2 regions of the Mesorhizobium sp. M1406 genome follow, and region 1 is predicted to be linked to the other one. Evidence: riboswitches for the same ligand, from Rfam matches in the RefSeq annotation. Region 1 holds a riboswitch; the other holds the start of a gene.
The links. Region 1 has a riboswitch for thiamine pyrophosphate ahead of NKH03_RS24245 (YkoF family thiamine/hydroxymethylpyrimidine-binding protein). Riboswitches for the same ligand answer to the same signal wherever they lie in the genome.
Positions count from the first base shown of each region.

Region 1 (11,202 bases):
GGGCCACCGCCTCGGCACCGTCGAGATGCGAAAGCTGGCGATTTGCGCGTTCGTCTGCATTATCGGCATATCTGGTGCTTATGCGGGGATCCGCTGGACGAAATGCAATTTGCGTGGACGCATGGACGCCGTCTGCTGGCCGGCGCGGCAGATATCGGATGAGGCCGAGGCCGTCTGGCACGCGGCCGCGCCCGGTCGGCTCGACATCGTCGGCGGCCATACCCTTATCGCGTTGCTGGCGGGCCTCAATGCCTATGACAAGCCGTCGATCTTCACCGACCTGAACATGCGGTACGCCCCCTGGATCACCAAGGAGCGGCTGCGCGACCACGGCATACTGCTGGTCTGGCCTGGGCGCGACGTGCCACCCTATCTGCAGGCGTGGCTGGGTAGCGTCCCGGTCAAAACCGTTCTTTTCGACTGGTCGCTCAGGGCGCGGCCTGTGGCGGTCAGCTTTGCCGCCATACCGCCCGGCGCGCCGCAATTGCCGAATGCGATCGACAGCCTCGCCCAAACGAGCAACTGAAGCAGGTCGGCGGTCCGCTGGACGAAGCAAGAGACAATGCCCATTTATGGGGAGATCCAACTTGCTTTTGCGCAATTCCAGACGGAAGATCGCTACACGCTTTCCCCGGAATTGCTTTTGAGGAGACGTGATATGGCGACTTCGACCGAACGCGCAGTCCTTGCCGGCGGCTGTTTCTGGGGCATGCAGGATTTGATACGGCGCTATCCCGGCGTCATCTCCACGCGTGTCGGCTACAGCGGCGGCGACGTGCCTAACGCCACCTACCGCAACCATGGCACCCACGCCGAAGCCATCGAGATCAATTTCGATCCGGCCAACATCAGCTATCGCACACTGCTGGAGCGCTTTTTCCAGATCCATGATCCGACGACCCGCAACCGGCAGGGCAACGATGTCGGGCTGAGTTACCGCTCGGCGATCTATTACACCAGCGACGAACAGAAGCGCGTCGCCGAGGACACTATCGCCGATGTCGATGCCTCGGGTCTGTGGCCGGGCAAGGTCGTCACCGAAGTGGCGCCGGTCGGTCCCTTCTGGGAAGCCGAGCCTGAGCATCAGGACTATCTGGAGAAATATCCTAACGGCTACACCTGCCACTTCGTCAGGCCGGGCTGGAAGCTGCCGGTTCACGAAAAAGCTGTTTCGTAGGATTTGCTGGATCGGGGCCAGGCCCCGATCCTGATCTTGCCGTCTGTCGTGGATCATGCCTGTTGCGTTGGGTAGAGCGTCAGGATGTTGACGTTGACCCTTGGCGGCTGCGACACCGCGTAGAGCATTGCGGCGGCGATGTCCTCGCTCTCCAACTGCTCCATGTCGCCCAACCTTTGCTCGACCGCCAAGCGTACGTCATCGCGCATGTTGGCGGTGAATTCGGTCCTGACCGCGCCTGGCTCGATCACCGTGACGCGAATGCCATCCTTGGCGATTTCGCGGCGCAGCGATTCCGCCATGGCGCTGGCCGCGTGCTTGGTGCCGGAATAGACGACCGAAGGATGGATGTAGCGGCCGGTGCCCGACGAGACGATGACGATATGGCCTGATCCCTGCCGTTTCATCGCCGGAAGCGCTGCGTTGATCGTATAGAGCAAACCCAGAATGTTGATATCGACCATCGCCCGGTATTCGCTCGTGGTGGTGTTCTGGAAAGGGGCGGCGACGCCGACGCCGGCGACATTGAACAGCATATCCAATCGGCCGTAGCTCTCCAGGACGCGACCGACCATGGCGGTTGCTTGCGCCTCGTCGGTGATGTCGGCCTCGATGGCCAGCACCTCGCCGCCGGCATCACGGATGCGCTTGGCCAAATCATCGAGCCGTTGCCGACGTCGCGCCGCGATCACGACGACCGCGCCTTGCGCCGCCAGAGCAAATGCTGTTGCCGCGCCAATGCCCGAGGAGGCGCCAGTCACCAGGGAGATTTTTCCATTGAGTTTCCGCATGTTGGTTGCTCCTGCTCAAAGAGAAGTTCAGATGCGCTCGATGCCGATGATCGGCATCATTCGAGATATGTCCTCAAACTAGGCAGCAGACGCCCTGCGGAAAATGCGATAGAATTCGATCATACTCATTGGAGAATCCGAGATAATGCGGGGTAGCGACTATGCGGAGCTGAAGGCCTTTGCCACTGTCGTCGCGCATGGCAGTTTTGCTCGCGCCGCGGAAGATCTCCGGATTTCCGCATCGACGCTCAGCCAGACGATCCGCCAGCTCGAAGCGCGGCTTGGCTTGCGCCTGCTCAACCGCACAACCCGCAGCCTCTCGCTGACCGAAGCCGGCGCGCGCCTACACGCGCGCTTCGCGCCGGCCATGGCCGAGATGGAGGCGGCGGTCGGCGATGCCATAGCCTTGCGTGGCATGCCAGCCGGCATCTTGCGCGTCCATATGCCCAGTGTTGCCGCCACCACCTATCTGGAGCCGGTGCTCGGCCGTTTTCACCAGGCTTGGCCCGACATCGTGCTCGATGTGACGATCGACGATGCCGCCATTGATAGTGTCGAGGCCGGCTATGATGTCAACGCCAGACTTGGTGAATTTCTTGAAGCCGACATGGTCGCCGTAGCGCTCGGCGGCACCCAGCGCCAACTCGCCGTGGCCTCGCCGGAGTACGTCGCCCGTCACGGATCGCCGTCGGCACCCGCGGATTTGCACCAACACCGCTGCATCAACTGGCGCCGGCCGGGCAGTGCCGGCCCCTACAGATGGGAATTCGCCAGGGATGGCCAATGGTTTTCGGTCGCGGTTAACGGTCCGCTGATCGTCTCTAGCCGCGACATGGCGATTGCCGCCGCGGTGCAGGGCGTCGGCATCGCATTCTGGGCGGAAGAGCTGGTACGTCCGCTGATCGATGCCGGCAAACTGGTGTCGCTGATGGATGAGTGGTGTGCGACGTTTTCCGGCTGGTTCCTCTGCTATCAGAAGCAGCGCCATACGCCGCCGGCCGTGCGCGCCTTCGTCGATTTTCTGCGGCATGCACATGCCGGACGCCAAACGCTGCCGGGTGGCTGACGGCGCGCCGCGCCGCTTGAACAGGTCGATAATGCCAGCTTGGCCTTGTTTAGGAGTGCCCGGTTCCGCTGACGCCCAAAGAAGCCGCGGAGCATGCGCTCGCGGCTTCTTCGGTGGCCAGCAATGGCCTACTTACCGCAATGGTTGTCATTGACCGTCGGCGCAGAGGTGCCCGGCGACGTGTGGGTAGCGTCAGGCTGCGCACCCTGCGGGCCGGCCGGGCAATTTCGATCTGCGTTCGAATTCATTTCGCCGGGCATGCCGGTCGTGCTGTTGGTTATGCCGGGGTCGACAGTACCCGGGCTGACCGTATTCGGCGAAGCCGGGGTGTTCGGCTCCACAGTCACCGACTTCCCGCTGCCGCTGCCATCGCCATTTGCGTTGTTGCTACCGGCGCTTTGCGCCATGGCTGACATGGCCAGACCGACGGTAAGAGCCGAAGCTGCGATGATTTTCATGAACATGGTTTGTCTCCATTTCTGTGAACTCGTCGCTTGTTTCTACGAAGGTGATCGCATTGCGACTGTGGGGACAACAGGTCGCGGCAGCGAAGGTTCCCGACAAAATTCCGCTCCAGCAGCATCGGCAGCTTCGACCCAAGAACCAGGCCTGGCGCTATGCTTTTTTTGGCGCAACGCGCTGAAAAAATGGCTTTCACTTCAGTTTGATTGGTGCATTAACCCGCGCATCCACGGGGGTGCTCCGTACGGTCGGGGCTGAGACGGGGCGGCAAGCCCGCAGACCCTAGAAGCTGATCTGGGTAATACCAGCGGAGCGAGGCGGGCGATGTTTTCAGGCGCACAGATTTCCCTATATCCCATGGTCGACGATTTCGTCGGCGTCATCCTTGGCGCGCTGGGCGCGCTGTGCGCGACCTCTTCGTGGTGGCGGCGCGCAGCGGCAAACTCGCGTGCTGTCGGCTGCCATTTCGCGCGGCTGTCCGGGCGAGCCGGATGATCCGATCTGCCGCTCCGATGCGCTTGGCGGACCTGTCGGGCCACTCGGCCCGCGCAGGGATGCGGCATCGCGGCGGTGCGCGGCGCCGGCGGCAGCGCAGTTCTCGCTCTACGTGATGGGCACCGACGACCATATGGACGAGATCTACGGCTGCATCGATTTTCTCAAGCAGTCGGGCGTCTATGAGCGCTCCAGCATTTCTGCACGAAATTGCGCGGAGGCAACGCGGCGCGGCTATCAGTTCGCTGTTGATCATCCCGAGGAGGCGGGCAGCCCTATTGGTCGCCGCCAACAAGGATACGCTGACCAATCCGGCACTGATCGAGGCTTCACTGAAGATGCTGGTCGACGGCCATTATCTGCGCAGCCAAAGCGGCGCCATCGGGACGATGGAACCGGCCAAGATGGACGCGATCGGCGGCTATCTCTTCGCGTCGAACTTCGAGGAAATGGCTGGCCAATCAAAGAAGCTCACGAAGTGCGGCAGCTCTACGTCAGACACACAGATCAGCAGATCCGACTAATTCCGGACGATCTCATAGAGCAGAGTGGTTTTGATGTGTCGTCCGGATTCACCCTGCAGCGACAGGGCGGCTGCGTAGAGTTTTGCCACGGCCGGGCAGAGACCTTCGAAGTCCCGGCTGACATTGGCAATGGCAGTCATCTCGGCGGGAGTACCGCCAGCATTGATGAAAGCGTCGGCCAGCAGCGACCAGTCTCCGTCGCTAGCAGCGGCGGCCGGCAAACCGCCATCCTTCGCTGCACCGAAGGCATGAAACAGGGTGGCGCCGACCTTGTCCATGTCGATCAGGAAATCCTGGTCCGGCGCGCTGAGTGCGCCCGGCCCTTCACGTAGGTAGTTGTTGCAGACGGCGGCGGTTTCCCGCGCCATGACATGGTTGAGCATATCCGATTGTGCACGCAGCGCTTCGGCGGCTTTGCCATCCGGAGCCGAGGACAGCAGGGGTGCGTATCTTCGCCTGAGATCGGCGACAGCCATCCTGCTCGTATTTCGCATCTGATCGACATTTCCAAGTCTGGCCACGGCCGTGATCTTTTCCACGACGGCGTCGTAGTCGTCTGGAAACTCCTGCTTGATTGCCTTGAAGATTTGGCTTCCCTGGCTCTCAATCTGTTCCCTTACCTGAGCTGTGGTCAGCGTTTGTGGATCGGGCGAACTCGCCACCGTCTGGTAGAGATATTTACCGCCGGCAAAGCCGACCACCCAGGGCAACACCTTCACTGCAACGAAGGACAAAGCGGCGACCGCCGCCACGCTCAAAGCCCTCCAACGCGACATCTGGCAGCCCTCCCGAACCTTGTCTCTATTTCGCCCCGAGGCTCAGCGCTTTCTTGCGGTCGGTCTCGGCGCGCTTGTGGTTGCCCTTGGCGTCCCATGCTCTGCTCCGCACTTTGTAGGCGGCGCGAAATCCGGTTTGAGCTTTATCGTCTGGCTCAAATCGGCGATGGCCCCGTCATAATCCGCCTTGCTGATCCGAATGACGCCCCGGCCCAAATAGGCAAAGGGGTTCTTGCGATCGAGGCTGAGGGCCTTTTCGAAATCACGCAACGCTGCGACGTCCTCATGCCTGCCCATCAAGATGAGGCCCCGATCGGCGTAAACCCTTGCGTCCTTGGTATTGAGACTGATGGCTTTTCCGTAGTCAGCAAGCGCCCCATCGTAATCTCTTTGGAAACCGCGGTTCTGACCACGGTCGTAGTAAGTATCGGCAAAATTCGGATTGAGCGTGATTGCCTGACTGTAATCGGCGACGGCATGAGCGTAGTCGCTCTTGGCCTCCCAGACCATCGCTCGGGCCAGATAGGCATCATGGAACGCCGGAAAGAGCGCGATCGCCTTGTCGTAAAGCGCTAAGGCGCCGTCATAGTCGTCCCTCTCGTGCAGCGTCCAGCCCTTGCTGAACGCCTGCGCGGCTGGCGAACCGCTACTTGGCTCGATCGCCTCATCACTAGCCTGGCCAGCGGCTTCGTCTGATGTCTTTGAGGCGTTCGCTTTCGCCGCCACTGCCACCTTGCGGCCTTTGCGAGCGATGGCCAGCTTTGGGTCGAGCTTGAGCGCTTGGTCGTAGTCGGCGATGGCCTGATCGTAGTCGCCCTTGGCGAACCAGGTGCTGCCGCGCCCGAAATAGGCAGGTGCGTAGCCAGGTTCGATTTCGACCGCGCGGTTGTAGTCGGCGATGGCGCGATCCAGTTCGTTCTTCTTGCCCAAGGCGATGGCGCGGCCGAGGTAAGCGTCGAAATAGGCCGGATAGAGTTCGATCACCTTGCCGTAGTCATCGATGGCACCATCGTAGTCGCCCTTCTCGGCGCGCGACAGTCCTCGCCCGACATAGGCGGCCGCCTTTCTTGGATCGAGCGCGATCGCGCGGCTGTACTCGGCAATCGCGCGATCGTATTTGCGCTTCGTGTAGAACGCATCGCCGCGATCCATGAAAGCCTTGAGGTTCTTGGGATCAGAGCCGACGGCATCCGGCGCGGCGGCCCCTGCAGTCACCGCCGCCTTGCGGGCGACCGCGTAATCGCGGTTGCCCGGATTGAGTTCTATCGCCTGGTCGAAGTCGGCAATGGCGCCGCTGTAGTCCTTGCTGTCGGCCCTTTCTATGCCACGTCCATAATAGCTGGGAGCATCCTTCGGATCGATTTCGATCGCCGCCGAGTAGGCTGTGATCGCTTGCCCGGCGTCGCCCTTGACGTGCCAGGCCATGCCTATGCAGAAATAGGCATCCAGCAGCTTCGGATCGACCATGGCGGCCCGGCCGCAATCGAGAAGAGCACCTTCGGCATCCTCGGACGTGGCCTTGGCCATGCCCCGGCGAACATGGGCAGAGAGCAGGTCCGGTACGAGCCGGATCACCTGATCATAGCCGGTAATCGCCCGGTCATACACTCGCTTGGCGGACCAGGCATTGCCACGGCCAAAATAGGCGAGGGGGCTGTCGGGGTCGAGCGAGATCGCCTTGCCATACGCGCCGATTGCCTGATCATACTTACCCGAGTTCGACAGGCTGTCGCCTTGCTGTACCTCGACCAGAACGCGCGGGTCTGTCGCCTGGATGAGTTCCGCCATCCTGACGGCGGAACGCTTGCCGCCGGACTTGGTGCTATTGCCGGCGTCCCGCGGAGTGGCAGGTTTGGTGCCAACCGCGTCGTCCTGTCCCAGCGCCGCCAACGCCGCCTTACGGCTGACGAGGTAGTCCGCATTGTCGGGGTCGAGCTTGATTGCGTGGCCGAAGTCGGCGATGGCCTCGTCATAGTCTTTCCTGTCGGCCCGCGCCATGCCGCGCCCATAGTAGCTGGCGTCGTCCTTCGGATCGATCTCGATGGCTACCGAATAGGCAGCGATCGCGCGCGCCGGGTCGCCCTTGGCGTGCAAGGCCATGCCTTTGCAGAAGTAAGCGTCGCGCACCTTTGGATCGAGTGTTGAAGCCCGGTCGCAGTCGGCAAGAGCGCCATCGGTATCGCCTGAGGTGACCTTGGCGAGGCCGCGGCGAGCATGCGCCGACGCCATATTGGGGGCGAGGTGGATGACATTGTCGAAGTCGGCGATCGCCTGCTCGTAATCGCGCTTGGCGGCCCAGGCCTTGCCGCGGCCGAAATAGGCAAACCGGTTGTTCGGATCGAGCGCGATCGCCTTGCCATATGCGCCAATCGCCTGGTCGTATTTGCCCATGTCCAGGAAGGCATCGCCGCCCAGGATCGCTTCCAGCGCGCGCCGGTCTGTAGACTCCAGGGCCTTTGCTGCCAGCGTGTCTTCCGTGGCCGCCATGTCGGGAACGGCGGCTTGGGCCTTTGGCGCATCCGCAATTGCGGGCGGCTTGCCTTCGACGTTCGCATCATGTTCGCGACAGCTTCCCGTCCTATCAGGGTCGAGGTCGATGGCGTGCCGGCAATCCGCCGCCGCTCCGGCCAGATCTCCCTTCAGTGTCTTGGCGCGACCGCGGCTGAAATAGGCATCGGCATTGTTCGGATCGAGGCTGATGGCGCTGTCGAAATCGAGAATGGCGCCCTCGATGCCATACTTAGACAGCCGCACCATGCCGCGCTCGATTAGGATTTTGGCGGCGCCGGGATCTCCGATCTTTTCCGTTGCAGCGGGTTCGACTGGCTGGACCCTGTCGTCTGCGACCTGTTCGTTGCAGGTACCTGTCCGCTTCGGATCGAGCTTGATTGCCTGTCTACAGTCGGCAGCAGCATCCACATAGTCTCCTACAGACGCCTTGGCCAAGGCGCGATCGTAATAGGCTTCGGCATTGTGGGGATCGAGCCCGACTACAAAGCTGAACGAGTCTATCGCTCCTCCGACATAGCCTTGAATCTGCTGGTCCAACCCCCGCTGCAGATTCCAGGCGATAGCTGCTGAATTGTCCTGCTGTGGAGCGGCCATCGGTGCTTCCGCAGACGGAGCTTCACCGCCTGTCACCTGCTCGTTGCAGGCGCCGGACCTTTTTGGGTCGAGTTCCATGGCTTTTCGGCAGTCGGTGGCCGCGCGGTCACGATCGACTTTGCGGGTCAACGCGAGCGCGCGGCCGAAATAGGCGGCGGCGTCCTTCGCGTTGACGTCAATCACCTTGTCGAAATCAGCTATGGCGCGATCATTGTCGCCTGTATTCGTCCAGGCGACGGCTCTGTTGTAGTAGCCGTCCGCGCTGTCGGGGGCGAGCTCAATCGCCCGATTGGCATCGGCAAGTGCGCTCGGCCAGTCGCTCTTGCCAATCCAGGCAGCGCTTCGATTGGCATAGGCGTCGACGCTTTCCGGATCGAGGCTGACGGCATGGTCGAAATCAGCTATCGCAAGGTCGTAATGGCCCTTTGAAGCGTGGGCGATGCCTCTGTTGACATACACCGTGACGTCTTGTGGATCGAGGCGGATCGCCTCGTCATATTCGGCGATAGCCCTGTCATGGTCGCCCTTGCGTTGCCAGGTGGCGCCGAGACTGTTGCGCGCATTGTGGTTTTGCGGATCGACAGCGAGCGCCTGCTCGAAATCGATAATGGCCGCGTCGGTCTTGCCTTTGCGAAAGAAGGCCAGGCCACGGCTGTAGTAGGCATCGCCGGAGCCGGACTCGAGGCTGATGGTGACATTGAAATCAGCGATAGCGCGGTCGTTTTCCCCCTTGTTGTACCAGGCAGCCCCGCGGTTGAAGTAGACTGAGGCCTCTCTAGCATCGAGCATGATCGCCTCGCTGTAGTCGGCGATCGACCGGTCGTAATCATGCTTGTCGTCCCAGGCGAGGCCGCGATGGAAATAGGCGATGACACGGTTCCGCAACGGTTCGGTCTTGTCGTCGGCAATCGGTGCGCAGGCGGCGATGAGTTGGTCGGCACCGATCTCGCGGTCGCTGAAGCATACGGCGTAGTCCTTGCCGGCGGCGTGTGCGGACGTGTTCTGGACAAGGAGGACGACAAGGCTTACCAACGACCAGCGCACCCATGGAAGGGCTTTTTTCGTCAGCGCGGATAATCTGCTTACGGCGGCAGCCAGCCCCACACCTTTCCAACGCGCCATTTCGCTGGTCCCCCCGAACACCTTTGTCCGCTTAAGCGGTGTTCTGCACATTGTTCTTTATTTGTTCCAAAAATGCAAGCAGAAATTGCAGAGCGGGATGGATCGGACCTGCGTGCTGCCATGGTGATTGCCGAACTTCTTGCGAGCGGCAAAGGCGTTCCGCGCTGCATCCCCGGTGGCGTCATATCCCGTTTAATGCCGATCTGATCTTGTTGATTAACCGCCCGGCAATGGTTGCATGCAAAGGTTGCCCCGATGGATCATTGGGGTGCTTGCCTTGCTCATATCAAAAAGCGAAACCCTTTCGCACATCAATGACCACAGGATATTGTCCGCGGTCCGAAAGCACGAAATCCTGGTCGATTTGCGGGAAGGTTTCTTTCGGATCTGCGCGCTGGCTTTCGCGGGGATGTTCGTCTACCGCGGCGTGTATCACCTCATGCTCGATCCGACCCGCCTCAACGTTGCGCTGGTGGCGATTTCCGAGGTCCTGACTTTTACCTGGCTGCTTCTGTCGCGGCGACCGCAGGTTCGCGACTGGAACCCGCTCACGGTGGTTGTCTCGGTGATCGCCAGCTTCGGTGTCGGCTTCATCGACCTGGAGCCTGGGGCAGCCATCATCCCGGTCTATGCCGCCGCGCCGCTGCAAGCCCTGGCGTTGGGGTTCGTGATTTGGGGAAAGATATCGCTGGGGCGTTCGTTTGCCATTCTGCCGGGCAATCGCGGTGTGATGACCGGCGGTGCCTACCGTCTGGTGAGGCACCCGATCTATGCCGGCTACCTCATCGGTCATGTCCTGTTCCTGCTATCGGCCTTTTCCATCTACAATCTTGCCGTCTACGCCGTGATCACCTTCTTCCAGGTGCATCGCATCTTGCGCGAAGAGGCGCTGCTGGCCGCCGCGCCGGAGTACCGGGACTACATGAAGCGCGTCCACTACAGGCTGTTTTACGGGATCGTCTGACACCAGGGACGCCGTTCGGCCTGCATTCACGCCGGCAGCTTTTTCACGTGGCCGGCCCGCCGGCCTGCAAATTGACCGTCGGCGGCCTCCGGCGGACGAAAAGCCCGCAGCCCTGGCGGGCTTTCCGTGTGTGCGGTGCTGATTGTTCCTGGGCAATCCAACCTCGACCTTGGGCGGAACGCAAAGGCGTTCAAACCGTTCATCTCTGGGCAATATCGCCAAAGCTTGACGCCGGAACCGGCACGCCAAGCGCAGAGAGGAGCGAGATCCATGGGCCTCGGGACCATACTTATCGTCATTCTTATCCTGGCGCTGCTTGGCGGCTTCAGCGGCCTCGGCGGCGGTCCGTTTTACGGAACTGGCTACTATGGCGGCGGCGGGCTGGGGCTTGTGCTGTTGATTGTCATCCTCCTTGTCGTCCTCGGGCGCATTTAGCCGGTGATCGCAATCCCGCGACCGCACCGGGGGGCCCGTGCACCGCATTGTGATGCGGCATTCGACAAAACCCTCGTATGGTGATCGCGGTCCACACCCCTGTGGAAAGAAGAGGAGAGGGTTCCACCCCTTGTCCTCCTCCAAGGCCCGCCCGGTTTCACCGCGGCGGGCTTTTGCCTGATGGTGACTGGGCTTGGGTCCCACCGTTGCGCTTGGTCCCGGAACCAATAGATTACTCCATGTCAGGTACGTCGCCGCTGACGAAGAGGGTGTTCGGCGGGCCGT
Region 1 covers NZ_JAMYKW010000036.1:32,760-43,961, forward strand. Annotated here, with positions in the region: gene NKH03_RS24220 (glycosyltransferase family 39 protein) at 1-526, shown strand, start outside; gene msrA (peptide-methionine (S)-S-oxide reductase MsrA) at 659-1,177, shown strand; gene NKH03_RS24230 (SDR family oxidoreductase) at 1,231-1,968, opposite strand; gene NKH03_RS24235 (LysR family transcriptional regulator) at 2,114-3,034, shown strand; gene NKH03_RS24240 (hypothetical protein) at 3,163-3,498, opposite strand; TPP riboswitch at 3,718-3,830, shown strand; partial or broken gene NKH03_RS24245 (YkoF family thiamine/hydroxymethylpyrimidine-binding protein) at 3,821-4,222, shown strand; gene NKH03_RS24250 (hypothetical protein) at 4,270-4,515, shown strand; gene NKH03_RS24255 (hypothetical protein) at 4,512-5,267, opposite strand; gene NKH03_RS24260 (tetratricopeptide repeat protein) at 5,334-9,518, opposite strand; gene NKH03_RS24265 (methyltransferase family protein) at 9,847-10,482, shown strand; gene NKH03_RS24270 (DUF3309 family protein) at 10,753-10,917, shown strand; gene NKH03_RS24275 (hypothetical protein) at 11,150-11,202, opposite strand, start outside.

Region 2 (11,202 bases), on a different contig from region 1:
GGCCTAGCCGCCGACGAAGCGACCGTCACCACGATAAGGAAGTGCATCGGCGCCTGCATAAAGGTCTGCGTGATCCAAGGGCTGATTGAGGAATGCGGCTGGACGGACGATCACGACGCATTCGGACCTTACAAGCTGTGGAAATTGAAAAGGGGCGACCAGTAGGCCGCCCCTGTATTCCTTCGCTTATGCCGCCGCCCGCATCGGAAAGTCGGGGGGAAGTTCCGTCGCTGCGGGGATTTCGGGGAACAGCTTCCCAGACATCACGTCAGCAATCCGGCCAAAGTTGAGACCGGGGTAGTAGCCCGAAATCCACGAGTACGGGATGTCCAAGTGGCGGGCCAACTTAATCACCGGGGCCATATCCGGCGTTACCTTAAGGTCGTGCATTCCTTTTCCTTTCACGAAAAGGCGCGACCGAATAAACAGTTGACGCTGATTCAAGGATGAATCATTGTCGTTCCGCTGAGTGATCTGTTATTCGGTCATTGTTCGAACCCGGACCTATTTCCGGGTCCGTTGTTGTGGAGCCGGGCATTTGCGCCACGGCCCCTACCGCCCAGCGGCGGCTGCTGAAACTGACCAGGTGTTCGAGACCTCGTCAGATCAGGAAGCAGGCGTCATATGGGTTCCATCGCATCTCCTATGCTCCGAATCGTCGGGATTTTCTCCCGGCGGCTCGGAGCATATTGAAAAGCGTTCGCTTGACAAGTGCATTCTGAGTTAGCCACTGGAGTTATTCTCTCGATTGTTCTATTGAGCAGATAGAACAATTTGAGCAGATAGAACCGGAGAGCGCTTATGGCTAACGTTCGCAGCCCCAATTACCCCGTTGTCGACCTGGCTAGCGCTTTGGCCATGGCCCGAAAGCTCTATGAGAAAGACGGGCGAAACAAAGTGTCCAAATCGGCTCTAGCGTCGCATTTGGGGCACGATAGCCTTAGCGGGCCAGCCTTGGGTAAGATCGGGGCACTGCGCGCATATGGCCTTGTGGATGGCGCTGGTGACGAGAACCGAATCACCGAAGATGCCATTACGGCGCTAATGGCCCCGGAAGACTCTTTGGACAGAGTTGACGCACTTCGGCGAATGGCATTCCAACCGGGTCTTTTCAGGGACATCGCAAAGGAGTTTGCGACGCCACCGAGTGACAGCAATCTTCGCTATTGGCTCGCCAAACGGGGTTTCTCACCGGACGGCGCAGCGAAGGCTTCAAAGACTTATCTGGCCACAATCGCGCTTGCGACTAGTATGGAGAGGGGGTACCCTCACTCGCCAACCCCCATGGAGGATGAGACTATGCAGGCTCCAGAGCCGTCACGTCCGATTCAGCGGCGATCCGAGATGACCGACGCGCAGCCGCTTAAGCCGGGAATGCGACAAGAGATCATCGCACTGGACGAGGGAGACGTAACCATCACGTTCCCTGTAAACCTCTCGGAGGAAAGCTTTGGGGATCTAGAGGACCACCTGAAGCTTTTCATTCGAAGGATGCAGCGCCGTGCTAACGCAAGATTTGTCAGCGGCGATGAGGGCCGTGACCACTAGCCCTTGCGGCGCTGCCAATAACCGCACCATTGGTTTGACTTCGGCGCGACGCCTACCGCGCTAACAACCATCGCGTACTGAGTGCCGTTCTCCTCGCGGCGGTTGTCTTCGCGCCATGCCATCTCGGCGGCATAGGAGCCGAGATAGTCGCCAGCGATGCGATGGTGAATGCCGATCTCGGCGCGGCGGATGCGCGAGAAAAAGCTCTCAGCCGCATTCGTGCAAGCACCATCCTTGGAATACGCTTCCTGATGGTTGATCCTCTTTATCGGGAAGTAGGCCGCCAGCTTATCCCAATGTGAAGCCTCGTCAGCATGAACGGTCGAACCGTGCTTCACGTTGGCGGCCACGAATGCAACGCCATCTGCTTCGGTGCGCGCAACATGGGTGATGGTGCGGCCATCGGTTTCGCGGGCAACAATAACCGACTGGCGCTTGCCGGACTGATTTTCGGTCAGGCGACGGTCTTTGCGGTCGCTCTTGTTGTTTGCCGGCTTCACGTAGCCGCCGAAGTAAGCGCCGTCGACCGCGACGTTGCCGGCAAGCGCGCCTTCGTTGCGAGCAAGCTTTATGGCTTCGCGGACCTTGTGAAGCATCACGAAGGCCGTCTTGTAATCAACGGAAAGGTCGCGGGAGAGTTGAAGGGCGCTATAGCCCTTTGCGGCTGGCGAAGATCGTGCCGGACGTGATGCTGAATTGCTTCGAGCAAGCCTTGCACTTGTAAACCTGGCGCGTCTTGAGGTCATAGGCATCGAGGCCGCCGCATTCCGGGCAAACCGGCTCACCATCCGTTTCAGACCAGCGTATTTTGCGGAAAGCCGTCCGAGCTTCCACGTCAGACATACGCATGACCTTGACGAGCGAGAGCGTCTTGGCGGCGGGGGAGAGGAGGAAATGCTGAGACATATCAAATCCGATGATGTTGTGCATCGGATATAGGACATTGAATCAGCACATGCAATGGTTTATATCATCATCCGTGATGTTTTTTCAGGAGAAATGATGATGGCGGATAATTCCCCGACTGAACCCTATGAGAAGCAAGCCAGGAACATACTGAAAGGTGAACTGAAACGCCGTGGCATAACCTACGCCGCGTTGGCCGAGAAGCTGACCGAGAAGGGCGCGCACGAAAGCGAGCGCAATCTGGCGAACAAGATAAGCCGGGGCAGCTTCACCGCCGCGTTCTTCATGATGTGCATGGATGTGATCGGCGTCCGGCAAGTCAGTCTAGAGGTTTAACGTTGTCGAAGGCGCTCTTCCGCCCCATCATTTGGCGGCTGCACCGGCTCGGCCTAAACAGGCCACCGTCGTCTTGGAAGGGTCCGATCCGGGTCCGGCGCGGAACGGATCGTTAACCGCGCCGTTGGAATATCGAACAAATCGTGATTCAAAGGGGTGCGGTTTGATGATTCTATCAAAAACCGTTTGTCCACAGGGACGTCCGAGCGGAACACCGAAATCCAAGCTACGATGATTCGAAGTCTGCGGTTTAGTTCCTTATTTGTTCATGTTATGTTCCTATCCCGTTCACTCGCCAAGGAGGGCAGCTAAAATGTTCGTAGAATGCAAAACTATGTTGGAGGGGCCAGGACCGTCTGAAATGATCGTTTCGATCCAGACAGCGGAAGGCACTAAAGAAGAAGTAGCAGTGTATAACGGGCTTGTACGCCATGGATTTCTTGAGGTTGGGCCACCCTTGGCTACAGATCAGGACAAAAATCGCATACTGATTGAACTGCCAACTGAGTCGGCGTCTGGCCGTTGGCGGGTTTGGGTTTCCCGAAACCAATTCAGGGAAACTGCGGAGGCTGCATAATTTTGGGAGGGCTCAATGATACTGACGGATCGTGAAATCCGGATTGCTCTTCAGCAAAAGCAAATAGTCATTGAGCCCGAACCTGATCTAACCACCGCGATCTCGTCAACGAGCATCGATTTAACGCTTGACGATAATTTCGCGATATGGCCCGAAATAGCAGGGATGTCCATCCGACCGGGTGCCCCCGGCTATAGTTACGCTGCCATTGCCAAGCTACAAGAAAAGATCAAGGCCCAGACTTTTCCGCTAAAGCCTCGTTCGTTCGTCCTCGCGTGGACAACACAGCGTGTGAACATCCCTTACACATCTCGATTGGCAGCAAGAGTGGAGGGCAAGAGCTCCTTGGCTCGGCTTGGCGTCAGCGTCCACGTCACAGCGCCCATAGTCCACGCTGGATTCAATAACCAGATCCAACTTGAAATGTTCAACTTCGGCCAGAACGAAGTCATTCTTGACGCAGGAATGTGGGTTTGTCAGTTAGTTTTTGAACATACCGCAGGCACTCCCGATAAGGGATACTCTGGAATCTTCCAAGGGAATTAATCCCTAGATCGTCACGATAATGACGACAAACATCATCATATTTGGTGAGTTTGCTCCATAATACCGTATAGATGCATAAAACTTGCACACACCACTACCCCTCCATTTCCTCGCGCAGCATCTCCAGCTCCAGCCATTCCTCCTCGAGGGCTGCCAGCGTGGCGCGCTCCTTGTCGAGGGCGGCGATGGTCTTCTGGAAGGAAGCCGGATCGCGCTCGTAATAGGCCGGATCGGCGATGTTGTTCTCAAGCCTCGAGATGGACGCCATCACCGCTTCGATTTTCTTGGGCAGCGATTCCAGCGCGAATTTCTGCTTGAACGACAGTTTCTTCGGCGGCCCCTTTGGCGCGGCTGCCTCGCTCTTGCCCGGTGCCGGAACTTCGCCATTTTCGGCTTTCGCGCGCGCCTTACGGTCGTCGAGCCTGGTGCCGCCGCGTTGCGCCAGCATGTCGGAATAACCGCCGGCATATTCGATCCAGCGGCCGTCACCATCCGGCGCGATCAGGCTGGTCACGGTGCGGTCGAGGAAATCGCGGTCGTGGCTGACCAGGATGACCGTTCCGGCAAACCCGGCGACCAGTTCCTGCAGCAGTTCCAGCGTCTCCATGTCGAGATCGTTGGTCGGTTCATCGAGCACCAGCAGGTTTGCCGGTCGGGACAGCACGCGCGCCAGCAAGAGCCGCGCTCGCTCGCCGCCGGACAGCTCGCGCACCGGCGTACGCGCCTGCTCCGGCTTGAACAGGAAATCCTTCATGTAGGAGACGACATGGCGCTGCTCGCCATTGATGACGAGGTTCTCGCCGCGCCCGTCGGTGAGATACTGCGCCAGTGTCTCCTGCGGGTCGACGGCCTCGCGCTTCTGGTCGAGCGTGGCGATCTCCAGATTGGTGCCGAGCCGCACCGAACCGGCGTCGGGCTTCATCTCGCCGGTCAGCATCTTCAAGAGCGTCGTCTTGCCGGCGCCGTTCGGCCCGACCAGACCGACCCGATCGCCGCGCTGGATGCGGGTCGAAAACCCCTTGACCACGGTGAGATCGCCGAAACTCTTCTCGATATTCTTGGCCTCGATCACCAGCTTGCCGGATTCGGCGGCGTCGCTCGCCACCATGGTGGCCGAGCCTTCGGCGCCGCGATGTCCGCGAAAACGCTGGCGCATGGTTTGCAACTCGCCCAGCCGGCGCATGTTGCGCTTGCGCCGCGCCGTCACGCCGTAGCGCAGCCAGTGCTCCTCGCGCACGATCTGGCGGCCAAGCTTGTGCTGCTCGCGTTCTTCCTCTTCCAGCACCAGGTCGCGCCATTCCTCGAAATGGCCAAAACCCTTGTCCAGCCTGCGCGTCTGGCCGCGATCGAGCCAGACGGTGGCGCGCGATACACGCTCGAGAAAGCGGCGATCGTGCGAGATGACGATCAGTGCCGATGAGGTGCGGACGAGCTCCTCTTCCAGCCATTCGATCACCGAGAGGTCGAGATGATTGGTCGGCTCGTCGAGCAGCAGGATGTCGGGTTCGGGCGCCATGACCCGGGCAAGGGCCGCGCGCCTTGCCTCGCCGCCGGACAGGTCGTTCGGCCGCTCCTCACCCGAGAGGCCGAGATGCTCCATCAGATAGCTGGCGCGGTAGGGGTCGTCGGCGGGTCCAAGTCCGGCCTCGACATAGGCGCGGACACTGGCAAAACCCTCCATGTCGGGCATCTGCGGCAAATAGCGGACGGTCGCCGAAGGCTGGCGGAACACCTCGCCGTCCTGCGGCTCGATCAGGCCGGCGGCGATCTTCAGCAGCGTCGACTTGCCCGACCCGTTGCGGCCGACCAGCGCGATCTTGTCGCCGGCAGAAGCGGTCAAGGCGGCGCCATCGAGCAGCGGCGTGCCACCGAAGGTCAGTTTTATCCCGTCGAGGTTGAGAAGGGGCGGGGCCATGTCAGCTTTCAGGTAAGGGAAAGGGATGAGCGAGCAGCATCGCGCGGCCGTGGCCGAGCGCGATTTCGAGGCAGCCCTTGACCTCATTGGAAATGGTCAGCGACGAACCGAACGCCACCTTGACGTGGTTTAGTGGCCATTTGGCGCCAGCGACGGTCAGGCCGGCGAGTTCGGAAAAGCCTAGCACCGAAAACAGCGTGCCGTCGGCATAGTCGAAACCGGCCCTACCGTGGAGCAGGGGAACGCCCTCCTGGGCGCCGCTGGTCAGCAGCACCTCCGTTCCGGCCTCGGCAAGGCGCAGGGCAAGCGCAAGATGCAGGAAAGCGTGGTCGGCGCGCTTGCCGCCGAAGGCGCCGGCGAGCACCAGGCTGGTCGCGCCGAGCTCCAGTGCGGCTGCGATGGCCAGTTCGCCATCGGTTTGGTCCTTTTCCGCCGGGAAGGTCCGGCGGGGGACAGTGGCGAGATTTTCCGGCAGGTTGGCCGGCACGGAATCGAAATCCCCCACCCACAGTTCCGGGACTAGGCTGAGCAGCCGCGCATGACCGATGCCGGCGTCGGCGGCAATCACGCGGGAGCCTTCGACCTGGCGGTCGAGCCGTGGCGTGCGGATGAGGTCGCCGCCAAGCAGGATGGTGAATGTGCTCATATCGTGTGGCCCTTACCAGCCCGGCACCGGAAACGGAAGGCGGCAAACTCCCACTTGCGTGAGGGATCGGCCGGGCCTATGTGTCGAAACGCTCTAACGGGGTGCCGGACGCGATCTTCGCGGACCGGCTGAGAGGCAGTCTCGCCAACCCGCTGAACCTGATCCGGTTTGTACCGGCGGAGGGATTAGACGTTTCGGACAGTCCGACGCCTCAATTCCTTTCAATTCGAACGAAGGAGGCGCCGATGCGCACGCTTTTATACGCTCTTGTCTCAGCAATGACCGTGGTCTTGTCCGGGCCGGCCTTGGCCAAGGACAAACTCACCGTCTACACATATGAGAGTTTCACCGCGGACTGGGGTCCGGGTCCGGTGGTGAAGAAGGAATTCGAGGCCGAATGCGGCTGCGATGTGGAGTTCGTCTCGGTCGCCGATGGCGTCGCGCTGCTCAACCGCGTCAAGCTGGAAGGCGCATCAACGAAGGCCGATATCGTGCTTGGCCTCGACACAAACCTTACCGCCGATGCCAAGGCCACCGGCCTGTTCGCGCCGCATGGCGCGGTGGCGGATGCCACTGTGCCGGGTGGCTGGAGCGACGACACTTTTGTCCCCTTTGACTACGGTTACTTCGCTGTCGTCTACGACACGGAGAAGCTGAAGAGCCCGCCGAAGAGCCTGAAAGAACTGGTAGAAGGCAGCGCCGACGACAAGATCGTCATCCAGGATCCGCGCACCTCGACGCCGGGCCTCGGCCTGCTGTTGTGGGTCAAGTCGGTCTATGGCGACAAGGCGCCGGAAGCCTGGGCCAAGCTGAAGGCGAAAGTGCTGACCGTGACGCCGGGCTGGAGCGAGGCCTACGGCCTGTTCACCAAGGGCGAGGCGCCGATGGTGCTGTCCTACACGACGTCGCCGGCCTACCACATGGTGGCGGAAAACACCGAGCGCTACCAGGCGGCCTCCTTCGAGGAGGGCGAGTACCTGCAGATCGAGGTGGCGGGCATGACCACGACAGGGGCGAAAAACCCACTGGCTGAGAAGTTCATGGCCTTCATGACCGGACCGAAGTTCCAGGATGCCATCCCGGAGACCAACTGGATGTTCCCGGCAGGGAAGACCGACAAGCCGCTCAACCCGGCCTTCGACAAACTGGTCAAGCCGACCAAGACCTTGCTGTTCAGCCCCGAAGAGGTCTCCACCAACCGCAAGGCCTGGGTAGATGAGTGGCTGACGGTGATGAGCAAGTAATTTGGTCCTATGATCGAAAGATGAGTGCCCTACGGCGCCCCCCTCTGTCCTGCCGGACATCTCCCCCACACGGGGGGAGATTGGCTGTCGTCGGCGATTTCGCCAATCGCCAACGTTGCTGGAATGAGCGAGGCGCGGAAACTGCCAATCTCCCCCCTTGTGGGGGAGATGTCCGGCAGGACAGAGGGGGGCGCGAAGGAACGCGGCCTTCGCTAAGAACCTCAAGTCAGGTGGTCCAGCGTGCAACGCGCGTCTGACCCCCGCATCAGCGCCGGCATCCTCGCGCTCGCCGCAATCGCGCTGCTCATCGGTGGCGCGTTTGCCGGCCTGCTTTTCGAAGGCGGCCACGACCTCTCGGGCGCCTGGGCAGCCTTCGATCCCTATCTGCTGCGCGTCGTGCGCTTCACGCTCTGGCAAGCGGCATTGTCGACGCTCCTCTCCGTCGTCCCTGCGCTGTTTGTCGCGCGGGCGATGTCGCGGCATCCACGCTTCCTTGGCCGCGCCTTCATACTGCAGATCTTCGCCGTGCCGTTGGCGCTGCCGGCCATCGTCGCGGCCCTCGGCGTGCTGGCGCTTTATGGCCGCGCCGGCTATTTCGCTGGCGTGTTTACTGTGATCGGCGGTGGAAGCTGGCCGGGCATCTACGGCCTGTCGGGCATTCTCGTCGCCCATGTCTTCTTCAACCTGCCGCTGGCGACAAGGCTGTTCCTCGAGTCGCTGCAGACTATACCGGCCGACCAATGGCGGCTGGCGAGCCAACTCGGCATTGCAGCGCGGCCGGCGTTCAGGCTGATCGAATGGCCAACGCTGCGTGCGGCATTGCCGGGTGTCGCCGGGCTAGTCTTCATGCTTTGCATCACATCCTTCACCATTGTGCTGACGCTCGGTGGCGGGCCAGCAGCGACGACGCTGGAGGTCGGCATCTACCAGGCGCTGCGCTTCGATTTCGATCCCGCGCGGGCGGTGACGCTGACGCTGCTGCAGATCGCCCTGACCTTTATCGTGGTGCTGGCCCTGACGCGGCTGGGCGCCAATGTGGTCGGCGACACCAACCTGCCGGTTGCGCAACGCCGCTATCTCTCGGTCAAGAGGAGCGAGACCTGGCTGAACGCCATGGTCATCGTCTTGGCGCTGCTGTTCGTCGTCGGGCCGATGGCGGCGACGGTGACGGCCGGGTTGGGTGCCGATCTCGGCCGGCTGGCCGGCGAGGCCACCGTGCGGCAGGCGGCTCTGACCAGTGCGGTGCTGGCCTTCCTGTCCGCACTGCTCTCGGTGATGCTATCGCTGGCGTTGACCGTGGCGCGCCGGGCGCTTGCGTTGAACCGCCGGGCTGGCCCCCGGACAATGCTTGAGCATGCCACCGATACAGGCGCCGGCTTCGTCCTGGTCGTGCCGCCGATCGTCGTCGGCGCCGGCTGGTTCCTGTTGCTGCGCCATGTCGGCGATGTCTTCGCCATCGGCCCGGTCATGGTCGTCACCGTCAACGCGGTGATGGCGATGCCGTTCGCCCTGCGCGCCATCCGTCCCCCCTACGACGCGGCCAGTGAGCGTCACGAACGGCTCTGTGCACAGCTCGGCATTGCGGGCTGGAACCGGTTGGTGCTGGTCGACTGGCCGTCGCTGCGGCGGCCGCTCGCCACCGCCTTCGCTTTCGCCATGGCCCTGTCGCTCGGCGATCTCGGCGTCATTGCCTTGTTCGGCAGCGATTCCGTGCAGACATTGCCCTACCTTCTCCTGGCGCGCATGGGCAGCTACCGCACCGAGGATGCCGCCGGCCTGGCACTGCTGCTCGGCCTCGTCTGCCTCGCCCTGATCGTGGCGGCGCACTCGCTGGGAAGGGAGAGGGTCCGGGATGCTTGATGGAAAGGCCAGCGGGCTTGAAAAAGGCGCGCCGGTGCGGCTGGACAAGGTGGCGTTCAGCTACGGCGAGACGCCGCTGGTCTTCGATGTCGAGTTCGCCACGTCGAAGATCACCGCGATCATGGGGCCGAGCGGGTCGGGCAAGTCGACGCTGCTCAATCTGGTCGCCGGCTTCGAGATGCCACAGTCGGGCCGCGTGCTGATCGGCGGCGCTGATGTCAGCGCCGAGCCGGCCTCGGTGCGCCCGGTATCGATGGTGTTCCAGGAGAACAACCTCTTCGCCCATCTTTCCGTCGAGCAGAATGTCGGGCTCGGCCGCTCGCCAGCCTTGCGGCTGACCGAAACGGACCGCGCCGCGATCGCCGAGGCGCTTGCGCGAACCGGCCTTGGGGGCAAGGAAAAGCGCCTGCCGCGCGAACTTTCCGGCGGGGAGCGCCAGCGCGTCGCATTGGCCCGCGTTCTGGTGCGCGACCGGCCGGTGCTGCTGCTCGACGAACCCTTCGCCTCGCTCGGGCCCGCTTTGCGCGACGATATGCTGGATATGGTCGCCGCCGTTCATGCCGAGCGGAGCATGACGGTGCTGTTTGTCACCCACCAGCCTGAAGACGCCCGCCGTATCGGCGAACACATGGTGTTTCTCGACAACGGGTTGGTGGCGGCAGTCGGCAAAGCGGATGATTTCTTCACCGGGGCTGGTCCGGAAGCGTTCCGGCGCTATATGGGCGCGAGTGGCGGTGTATCACGAGATATTGCCCGGAAGCGGACATAATTTACGGTCAAACCGACTCCAGGCGATGTGGCGCTTGCTTGCCATGACTGGAGGAGTGTGGCTAGGTCCGCCCTACTGGTCCGGCACAGGCCGTGATTTGCCTGCAGCATCCGCCGCTCGTGCCCTAAGGGACGGGCAACGGATGCTGCAGCCGTTTGAGATAGCGCATGACATGTTCCGAAAATCGCCCCCGGTTTTCGTGGTCATGCGCCGGGACCCGAAAGGAAGCCGTTCTGGCGATCGGCGTTGATAGACTACGAATGAATCCGCTGGCGCGTTTTCTTGCGCTGGCCGGCTTTGCCGTGGCGCTGGCGAGCTGCCAGATGTTCATGCCGCCGGAAGTACAGGAGTCCGGCTTCCAGCCTTCCGACAAGCCGATCACGGTCGACAATGTCGGCGCCAACAACAAGCTCGCCGAACTGGCCAAGGCGCAGCACCCGCGCATTCTGGCGACTTATGGCGGTGAATATTCCGATCCCAAGCTCGAGCGCATGGTCGCCAAGGTGGTCGGCAATCTGACCGTGGTGTCGGCCAACCCGACGCAGACCTATCGCATCACCATCCTGAATTCGCCCAACGTCAACGCCTTCGCGCTGCCGGGCGGCTATCTCTACATCACCCGCGGCCTGCTGGCGCTGGCCAATGATTCGGCAGAGCTTGCCGCTGTCATCGCGCATGAGATGGGCCACGTCACCGCCAATCACGGCCTGCAGCGCCAGCAACTCGAGGCCGAGGAAGGCCTGGCGACCAAGGTGGTTTCCGATGTGCTCGGCGGCAGCCCGACCGCCAAGGCGGCGCTGATTCGGGGCAAGCTGAGGCTGGCGCAGTTCTCGCGCAATCAGGAGCTGGAAGCCG
Region 2 covers NZ_JAMYKW010000001.1:160,599-171,800, forward strand. Annotated here, with positions in the region: gene NKH03_RS00800 (hypothetical protein) at 1-165, shown strand, start outside; gene NKH03_RS00805 (hypothetical protein) at 187-390, opposite strand; gene NKH03_RS00810 (hypothetical protein) at 955-1,548, shown strand; partial or broken gene NKH03_RS00815 (IS1595 family transposase) at 1,545-2,454, opposite strand; gene NKH03_RS00820 (DUF6471 domain-containing protein) at 2,509-2,790, shown strand; gene dcd (dCTP deaminase) at 3,383-3,913, shown strand; gene NKH03_RS00830 (ABC-F family ATP-binding cassette domain-containing protein) at 4,008-5,828, opposite strand; gene NKH03_RS00835 (thiamine diphosphokinase) at 5,830-6,474, opposite strand; TPP riboswitch at 6,562-6,676, shown strand; gene thiB (thiamine ABC transporter substrate binding subunit) at 6,720-7,718, shown strand; gene thiP (thiamine/thiamine pyrophosphate ABC transporter permease) at 7,959-9,578, shown strand; gene thiQ (thiamine ABC transporter ATP-binding protein) at 9,571-10,347, shown strand; gene NKH03_RS00855 (M48 family metalloprotease) at 10,608-11,202, shown strand, end outside.
Region 2: linked by a shared signal. The riboswitch ahead of thiB (thiamine ABC transporter substrate binding subunit) and the one ahead of NKH03_RS24245 (YkoF family thiamine/hydroxymethylpyrimidine-binding protein) in region 1 are both predicted to bind thiamine pyrophosphate.